2 regions of the Anaerofustis stercorihominis DSM 17244 genome follow, and region 2 is predicted to be linked to the other one. Evidence: riboswitches for the same ligand, from Rfam matches in the RefSeq annotation. Region 2 holds a riboswitch; the other holds the start of a gene.

Region 1 (4,671 bases), on a different contig from region 2:
TACCGCTGCTTAAATCGGTAAACATTGCTCCTAAATTCATACAGTTATACTCCTAAATACTTTTATCACGTTTATTGTGATTTATTTATATGTCTGTTATATTTACTTTAAAGATCAAAATTATATTCTGCCTTAAATTTGAATAAAACACAACCTATTTTTTAAATCTTTAAAATATTCTTTTTTTATTACGGTCATTTTATATTATAAAATATATTTTCAAATAACCGATTTTTTATTTATGCTCTAAATAAATATATAAATAACAAAGTTATAAATCTATTTACCTATACAAAGTGAACCCGGAACTCCGAAGTCTGCATATTTATCTGCAATCTTATTTACTGTTCCGTCTTTAGCCATTTCATCTAAAGTTTTTTGTACTTTATCTCTAAGTTCTGTATTACCTTTTTTGAAACCAACCGCATATTTTTCCGAAGAAATAACTTCATCCAATACTTCAAAATCGGAAGCATTCTTTCTTGAATTTATTTGATAATTTGCGACACCTATATCCATTGCTATAGCATCGCATGCACCCGATTCAAGATCCATAAATGCAGAATTATAATCCGCAACTTCGGTCAAAGTAGCAAAAGTAGACGCTAATTTCTTCTGATCTCCTTGAAGTGCCGCAAGTGCAGAAGAGTCTTTTTGAGTTTCTACAGTCTTGCCTTTAAGACCTTTAAAGTTTTTGATCCCTGTTTTCTTGTTTACTACGATTATTTGTTTATTGTCTATGTATGGTTTTGTCCATGTATAATCGTCTTCTCTTCCGTTCATCGTAAATCCGTTCCAAATACAATCAATTGTTCCGGAGTCGATTTCCATATCCTTTGAATCCCAGTCAACAGGTTGTTTTTTTAGTGTCCAGCCGTTACGGTCGCAAACTTCCTGAGCTAAATCAAGGTCAAAACCTATATAATTGCCGTCATCATCTTTATAACCGTATGGAGGGAATTCAGCATCAAATCCTACCACAAATGTTTTGTCATCATTTTTTGCATTTTCGTCTTTGCTTCCGCATCCGAATAAAGTAAGTCCGGCTACCATGAATAAAGCAAGTACCAAAGCTAATTTCTTTTTCATAATCTTAATATCCTTTCACCCTTTAAAATTTATACGCTTAAAATACTTAAGCTCTTTTATATTAGCATAATTTCACATTTTTTTCAATATTCAAAATATTTATTAAATTAAAGTTTTAATTATTATTTTAGATAAAAACGATAAATAATTATTTAAAACAAAAAAGACACCTTATAGGTGTCCTTTTTATGTTTATTAAGCACTTACATTTCTTTTCTTGATAAAATACAATACTCCTATCATAAGTATGATACCAACAGGAAGAGATATCAATGCACTTTGTGTAAATCCTGCAACTATATATGTAATAAAAGATATAACAGCCGCTGTAATAGCGTAAGGAAGCTGAGTGGATACATGGTTAACATGATTACACCTTGCCCCTGCGGACGCCATGATAGTTGTATCCGAAATAGGAGAACAGTGGTCTCCGCATACCGCTCCTGCCATACAAGCAGAAATTGAAATGATCATAAGTGTAGGATTATTTGCAAATACATCAACAACGATAGGGATCAATATACCAAATGTCCCCCATGAAGTACCCGTTGCAAAAGCAAGGAAACATCCAACAAGGAATATAATTGCAGGAAGGAAATTCATAAATCCTTTTGCGCTGTTTTGAACAAAGTCTGCAACGAATACACCTGCTCCTAAGCTATCTGTCATTGCTTTTAATGACCATGCAAATGTTAAAATTAATATTGCAGGAACCATAGCTTTAAATCCTTCAGGTATACAATCCATACATTCTCTGAAATTAAGTACTCTTCTGAATACATATAAAGCAATCGTTATTACAAGAGCAAACATACTTCCGAGAGAAAGCCCTACAGATGCGTCACTGTTTGAGAAAGATTCAACAAATCCTGTACCTGAGAAAAATCCGCCGCTATATATCATTCCGATAAGACAGCAAGCAATCAATGTTAAAACAGGTATCACAAGGTCGATTACTTTTCCTTTATCATTTACTTCATCCTCGGTCTCATCGACATATCCCGAGTTTAGTATAGAATGTAAATCTCCTTTTGAAGCATTATCTTCATGTTTTTTCATAGAACCGAAATCAACTTTCATAAGCACCAAACTAATCATCATTACTATGGTAAGAAGTGCGTAAAAGTTATATGGAATCGCTTTGATAAATATGGAAAATCCGTCTGCACCTTTAACAAATCCCGTAACGGCAGCCGCCCATGATGAAATCGGAGCGATAATACATACAGGTGCTGCGGTAGCATCTATCAAGTATGCAAGCTTTGCACGAGATACTTTATGTTTATCCGTAATAGGACGCATAACGCTTCCTACCGTCAAACAGTTGAAGTAATCGTCAACGAATATGAGTACCCCAAGAGCAATAGTTGCAAGCTGTGCACCTACTCTGGTTTTGATGTGCTTACTTGCCCAGTTACCGAATGCAGCGGAACCTCCCGCCTTATTCATGAGTGCAACCATGGCACCCAGGATAACCAAGAATATCAGTATCCCAACGTTGTAACTATCTGAGAGAACTTTAACTATCCCGTCATTAAGTATGTGCGTTACAGATCCTTCAAATTGTCCGCCTGCGTAAAACACGCCTCCGATTAAAATACCTATGAACAGAGAACTGTAAACTTCTTTGGTGATCAAAGCAAGAATAATCGCAATAAGAGGAGGAAGTAATGACCATATAGTAGCATACATAGCCGGCTTTGCCTCACTTGCTTCGGCACCTAAAATCGGAAAAGCCAGCATTATTATAAAAATAAAACTAGCAAGACCGGTATAGATCTTTTTCTTTGATGATTTCATATTAAACCCCTTTAATTTTATACTTTACAGCATTACGTTTATCGTTTTTTAATAAATAAAAACATATAAAAATCACTTTTTAGCCAAACGCTGCCAATAACTAAAAAAGCCATAAATGACATACAAAAAAGTAAAACGCATTTATGGCAATTATTTGCTTTAGGATAGCGCTCCACATCTTTGTGACAGTACATTACATATTCTGTAATATACCAGGACTTACTTTTTCGGTAAAAATAAATCCTTCGGCAGTATCCCCTTTCCTATATAAAATCACCGCAATTCCATTATATAATACTGATGAACACCGCACCTCTATCATTTTACACTTACTATTAATTTTTACCATGTTTAACGAATATTGTCAAGTTTTAAATATTCATGATACATATTATATGTATGATTTATTATTAAACTAAAAAATAAGAGGTAAAATACCTCTTATTTTATCATTTCATTCATTACAGACATTAATTTATTTATATCAAAAGGTTTGGTTATATGAGCATTCATTCCGGCTTCTTTTGTTTTTCTTATATCGTCGCTGAATGCATCTGCCGTCATTGCGATTATAGGGACCGTCTCACTGTCATCTCGTCCTGAATTTCTGATTTTCTCGGTTGCCTCATAACCATTCATTATCGGCATCCTGATATCCATTATTATCAAATCATAATAATTTTCTTTATTTATCAAGTATTTTTCCAAAGCTTCTTTCCCATTCTCTGCCTTTTCTATATCTGCTCCCGTATACCCGATTATTTCGGAAGCTATATCCATATTGAGTTTATTATCCTCTACAAGAAGGTATTTTTTTACCTTTAAAATCATAATTTTTATTTTCTATTTTATCTTCTTTTACAGTTTTATTTTTTATATCATCCTGAGACTTCAAGTGAAGTATAACAGTAAATTCACTTCCCTTATTGATCTTACTTTTTACATATATTTCACCGTTCATCATATCAACGATATTCTTTACTATAGACATACCAAGACCGGTACCCTCTACATTTTTAATTATGGATTCTTCGGATCTGGCAAAAGGCGTAAATATTTTATCTTTAAACTCCTCGCTCATTCCTATACCATTATCTATAAATTTAAATTCATAACTGATATAATTTTTATACTCAGGAGTGATTTCCCTTATAAATATTTGAATATTTCCATTTTTGGGAGTAAATTTTACAGAATTGCTCAATATATTTAAAAATATTTGATTTATCCTAAGAACGTCTCCTTGTACAAAAGCATGATTAATTTCTTTATTTAATTTAACTGTTATATGTTTATCCCTTGCTGTCGGTAAAATAATATTTAATACATCATCGATAATACTATCTAAATCTAAAGGTTCTTCATTCAAAGTTACTTTTCCGCTCTCTATCTTAGACATATCAAGCACATCGTTTATCAAGTCAAGTAAATGATTGGAAGATGTCTCTATTTTATCCAGACAATCCTCAAGTTTCTCGACGTTATCCTTATTGTTCTTCGCTATGACTGTCATTCCCATTATTGCATTCATAGGAGTTCTTATATCATGTGACATACTGGACAAGAAGTCTGTTTTTGCATTATTCGCATTCCTTGCCATTTCATATGCATCTTTCAAAGCTTGATTATGAGCTTCCTGCTCAACTTTGATATCACTTACGTTCCTTATGGTCACTGTAACCATATATGGTTTATCATCTCTTATTTCAGATAGTATATATCCTGCTCTGTTCCATATATTACTTCCTTTATAATTACATTGATACTCTATTTCGAGTATTC
Region 2 (4,671 bases):
TTGATACATCTCTTCCGCTGCCGGTTCCCGAAGAATTTGTATTATTATTGTTCTTATTTATACTATCTACGTTTTTCGCTTTTTTATAAACAAAAATGATTTCCTGATCGTCTCTCGAATATACTCCGCTTTGACCTCCAACTGTCTTTACGTATTCATAACCTTTTATGTTCGGATATTTTATATCATATCTTTCTTCCAACCCTCCGGTATATACGATATCTTTCTTTATGATATTTCCCTTTTCATCAACGAATTTTACCGTTACCTTACCGACTTCTTTATAAACATATGTAACGACTTTTACATCTTCGGCAAATTTCCCGCTTTCACTGCCTTCCACTTTTACAAGCTCAAAGCCTTTGATATTCTCTTTTTTCGTCTTATAATCATCACCTATCTGACCGTCATAAACATTATCCGGATGAATGGTGTTCCCGTTTATATCAACATACCTGGCAACGACACTGCTTGCGGTATCGCCGACGCTTAAAGGACTGTAAACTACCGTTACGACTTTCACATCTTCTTCGATCTTACCCTTTTCTTCGCCTACTACTTTATCTACTTCATATCCGGGTATATTAGGCTTAGGGACTTCATAATTGTCGCCAACGCTTCCGTTATGAACGACATCTTCTTTTATGACATTCCCATCTTTATCTTCATACCTTATTACGACGCTTCCTCCCTTATTGTCGTCTGTGACACTATCGGGACTCTTTTTGGTATAGATATATCTTACTTCCTTACTGCCCTCTGTAAATTTACCGTTTCTATCTCCGATGACTTCTTTGAATTCATATCCGGGGATAACAAGCTGTGAGGTCTTGTAGTCATCCCCGACTTTTCCTTTATATATCAAATCCATATGTATCTCATTGCCCGCTTCGTCTACATATTTTGCGGTCACACTGCCTTTTTTAACAGGTTGCGGAGGAGATTCCTTTTTATAGACATAAGTAACTATTTGCGGAGTATACATGAATTTACCCGTCTCATTGCCTTCAACTCTTAAAAACTCATATCCCTTTATCTCAAGCTTGCTGGTTTTATAAGCATTATTTTCAAACCCCTTATATACTATATTATCGCATAACTTATTCCCGTCTTCGTCTACATATATTGCAGTCACCGTACAAGGCATGGATACTTTATATACGAATGTAACATCTGTATTCCCTTCAGGAAATACTCCCGAAGAATTCCCCTCTGTCCTTACATATTCGTATCCGTATATATTTTCTTTACTTATATTATAAGGCTCGTCTTTTTCACCCTCATATATTTTATCATCTTTTATTTTATTCCCGTTAATATCCACAAATTTGGCTGTAACGGTACCTTTTATTATCTTTTTATACACAAAAGTAACATTTGTATTTCCCTCGGGGAATGTACCCGAAGCGTTACCTTCGGTCTTTACATATCTGTATCCTTCTATAGCATCCGGTGATACGCTGTAATTTTCTCCCTTTTCCCCTTCGATCTGTTTATCGTCTTTTATCTTATTTCCATCCTCATTTACATAATGTACGTTTACAAATCCTTTAGGCTTCAGTTCTTCGATTACTTCGTCAGGATCTACATATTTATCCCATATTTTTATATCGTATACTTTTCCTCCGGTTGCAGCTTCCGGTTTGTCGTATGCATCACTACTATCAAGTGTATCTGTATCATCAAAGAAGAATCCAATTCTAGTTTTTCCGTCGATTATGATCGGAACACCCCATTTATTTTTGTCGGTTATCTGTAAATCTAATGTTTTGGTTCCGCCGTTTACGATATAAGCTTCAAAAGACCCGGATTTATTTCTTCTGACTATCATATCTATAACTTCATTTGCTTGAGTTATGCTTTTCCCGTTAGTTCCGTAATTAAAAAAATTCAAATGACCGTTACTGTAAAAATAAAACCCTACATCTGAAAGCCCATCTCCATAATCTATGATTTTTCTCCAACTGGGTCCCGTTTCTTTAAATGAAAATTTTAGACCTATAGTATACTCTTCTCCGATATTTTTATCTATATCGATATAAAATCCGCCGCCATTGATCATTGAAGATTCCCACTGAAAATAAGGGCCGTAACTGTCGGAGCCGTATGATGTGGAAGAATTATTCCTGTTCTTATCATCCCCTTCAGCACTCAATACAGTAAGTTCGCTGTGCCCTTTTCGGTCTGTCACATTGTTATTGAAGTTGTACTGAACATAAGGTTCGTTTTTTAAAGTTGCCGCGTTTATGATACTCGGAACCATAAAAATAAATGCTATCAGTACGAAAATAACACCTTTTCTTCTTAATAATTTTTCTTTCATTGCTTTTGATTCCCCTAGCTTTAATCAAGTTACTCAAAGTATAATTTTTGTAACAAATGTGGTATATTAAAATTAATGCGATATATTCATGAAAAAAACTAGAAATATATCAAAAAAAATAATAATATGTATTAATTTATCTAATAATTAAATCTTTTTTATTGTTACTCAATGTATACCTTTTTTGACAATTTCTTAAAACTTTTAACCTAAAAAGTCTTTATTCATAAGGAATTTTTGATTTATTAAGGAAAGCATGCTCTTTGCTTTTGATCCCCCTAGCTTTAATCAAGTTATTAAAAGTATTATAAAGTACTTGCATAAATAGCCTTTTCCCTCTATAATAAAGAAAGATTAAAAATTAATAAGTAGTGTTAAGATAGAGGCGCGGATTTTATCAGTAAATTATTTGATGCAGGTAAATGCAGGTAAGAATGGTCGAAAGGAAAATCTGCCGAGGAAGTTTATATTTTACCGTTTAGATTTCCGGGCTTAATGTTAAGAGCATTGAGACTGTCATCGCTTAGATGGAGTGCTATTCACAAATACTAATTTTTTTGTGTATTATGAGTCGCTTTGTCGGCTTTTATTTTTTATAACACTATAAAAAATACACTTAGGAGGAATAATATGGGAAAATACAATGTAGCGATTGCGGGTGCAACCGGTGTTGTAGGACAAAAAATGATTGAAGTTTTAGAGGAGAGCAATATAGCCGTAGATAATTTCTATCCTATGGCGTCAAGCCGTTCGGCAGGTAAAAAAGTCACATTCAGAGGTAAGGAATATACCGTTGAAGAATTGAATGAACATTCTTTTGATAAAGATATAGATTTTGCATTATTTTCTGCGGGAGGAGGAACAAGTAAAAAGTTTGCTCCTATAGCCGCAAAAAACAATGTTGTCGTTATCGATAACTCATCTCAGTGGAGAATGGATGATGAAGTGCCTTTGGTGGTTCCCGAAGTTAATCCGAAAGATGCGCTTAAAACTAAAGGTATCATAGCAAATCCTAATTGTTCTACTATTCAGGCGATGGTTGTTTTAAAACCCCTTCATGATGCATATAAAATTAAAAGAGTAATATATTCTACATATCAGGCTGTTGCCGGTTCAGGTATAAAAGGTATAAAAGATTTGGAAGAAGGCGTAAAAGGCGGTAAAAATGAATTTTATCCTGTGCAGATAGCCTACAACTGTCTTCCTCATATTGATGATTTTACCGAAAACGGATATACGAAAGAAGAACTGAAAATGGTAAATGAAACTCATAAGATACTCGGAGATTATGATATCAAAGTTACCGCTACCACAGTAAGAGTCCCTGTATTCGTAGGTCACAGCGAAAGTATAAATCTTGAATTTGAAAAACCGTTTGACGTAGATGAAGCGAGAGAACTTCTTAAAAATGCACCGGGAGTTATCGTGAAAGATGATATATCCGTTCCGGAATATCCTACTGTTTTGGATGCTGCGGGAAATGACGAAGTATATGTAGGCAGGATAAGAAGAGATTTCTCTGTTAAAAGCGGAATGAACCTATGGTGCGTTGGAGATAATATCAGAAAAGGTGCGGCTTCAAACACAGTACAGATTGCCGAGTACTTGATAAAAGAAAACTTCTTCGGAAAGGAAAATTAATATGTCAATTTTTAAAGGTGTTGCTACGGCGTTAGTTACGCCGTTTGATGAAAATAATAGAGTCGATTTAAATGTTCTCGAAACACTTATAAACGACCAGATAGAAAGCGGTATTAACGGTCTCGTTATATGCGGTACCACGGGAGAATCTCCAACGGTTACGGATAAAGAAAAAGATGAAATATTCAGAGTCAGTAACGAAGTCATAGCGGGAAGAGTTCCTTTCATTGCAGGTACGGGAACAAACAATACTCAGCATGTGTTGGAACTTACGGAAATCGCCGCAAAAAGAGGTGCGGACTCTGTTTTGATAAATAATCCGTACTACAATAAATCCAGCGACGAAGGTATTTATAATAGCTATGAATATATAAGCGACAGAGTAGATGTACCTATCATTGTATATAATGTACCTTCAAGGACAGGGAAAAATATTTCCGCTTCTCTTGCAATAGAACTTACTAAGATAAAAAATGTAAAAGCTTTCAAAGAAGCAAGCGGAGATTTATCTCAGGTGGCAAGGATCATGAAAGACCTTCCAGAAGATGTTGAACTTTACTCAGGGAATGATGACCAAATCATGCCTGTACTTTCTTTAGGCGGAGACGGAGTTATTTCAACTTGTTCAAATATAATACCTAAAACTTGTGTTGAGCTTACAGACGCATTTTTCAGCGGAGACATCAAGACTGCAATTCAAAAACAGC

The links. A riboswitch is a leader RNA that binds a small molecule or an ion and turns the genes downstream of it on or off. The one in region 2 is predicted to bind lysine.
Region 1: linked by a shared signal. The riboswitch ahead of ANASTE_RS00605 (Na+/H+ antiporter NhaC family protein) and the one ahead of ANASTE_RS04565 (aspartate-semialdehyde dehydrogenase) in region 2 are both predicted to bind lysine.

What each region holds. Positions count from the first base shown of each region.
Region 1 covers NZ_DS560015.1:141,637-146,307, reverse strand. Annotated here, with positions in the region: gene ANASTE_RS00615 (amino acid ABC transporter permease) at 1-40, opposite strand, end outside; gene ANASTE_RS00610 (amino acid ABC transporter substrate-binding protein) at 280-1,089, opposite strand; gene ANASTE_RS00605 (Na+/H+ antiporter NhaC family protein) at 1,285-2,889, opposite strand; lysine riboswitch at 3,047-3,215, opposite strand; gene ANASTE_RS11150 (response regulator) at 3,331-3,720, opposite strand; gene ANASTE_RS11145 (ATP-binding protein) at 3,680-4,671, opposite strand, start outside.
Region 2 covers NZ_DS560018.1:158,403-163,073, forward strand. Annotated here, with positions in the region: gene ANASTE_RS04560 (MucBP domain-containing protein) at 1-2,323, opposite strand, end outside; lysine riboswitch at 2,696-2,869, shown strand; gene ANASTE_RS04565 (aspartate-semialdehyde dehydrogenase) at 2,954-3,964, shown strand; gene dapA (4-hydroxy-tetrahydrodipicolinate synthase) at 3,966-4,671, shown strand, end outside.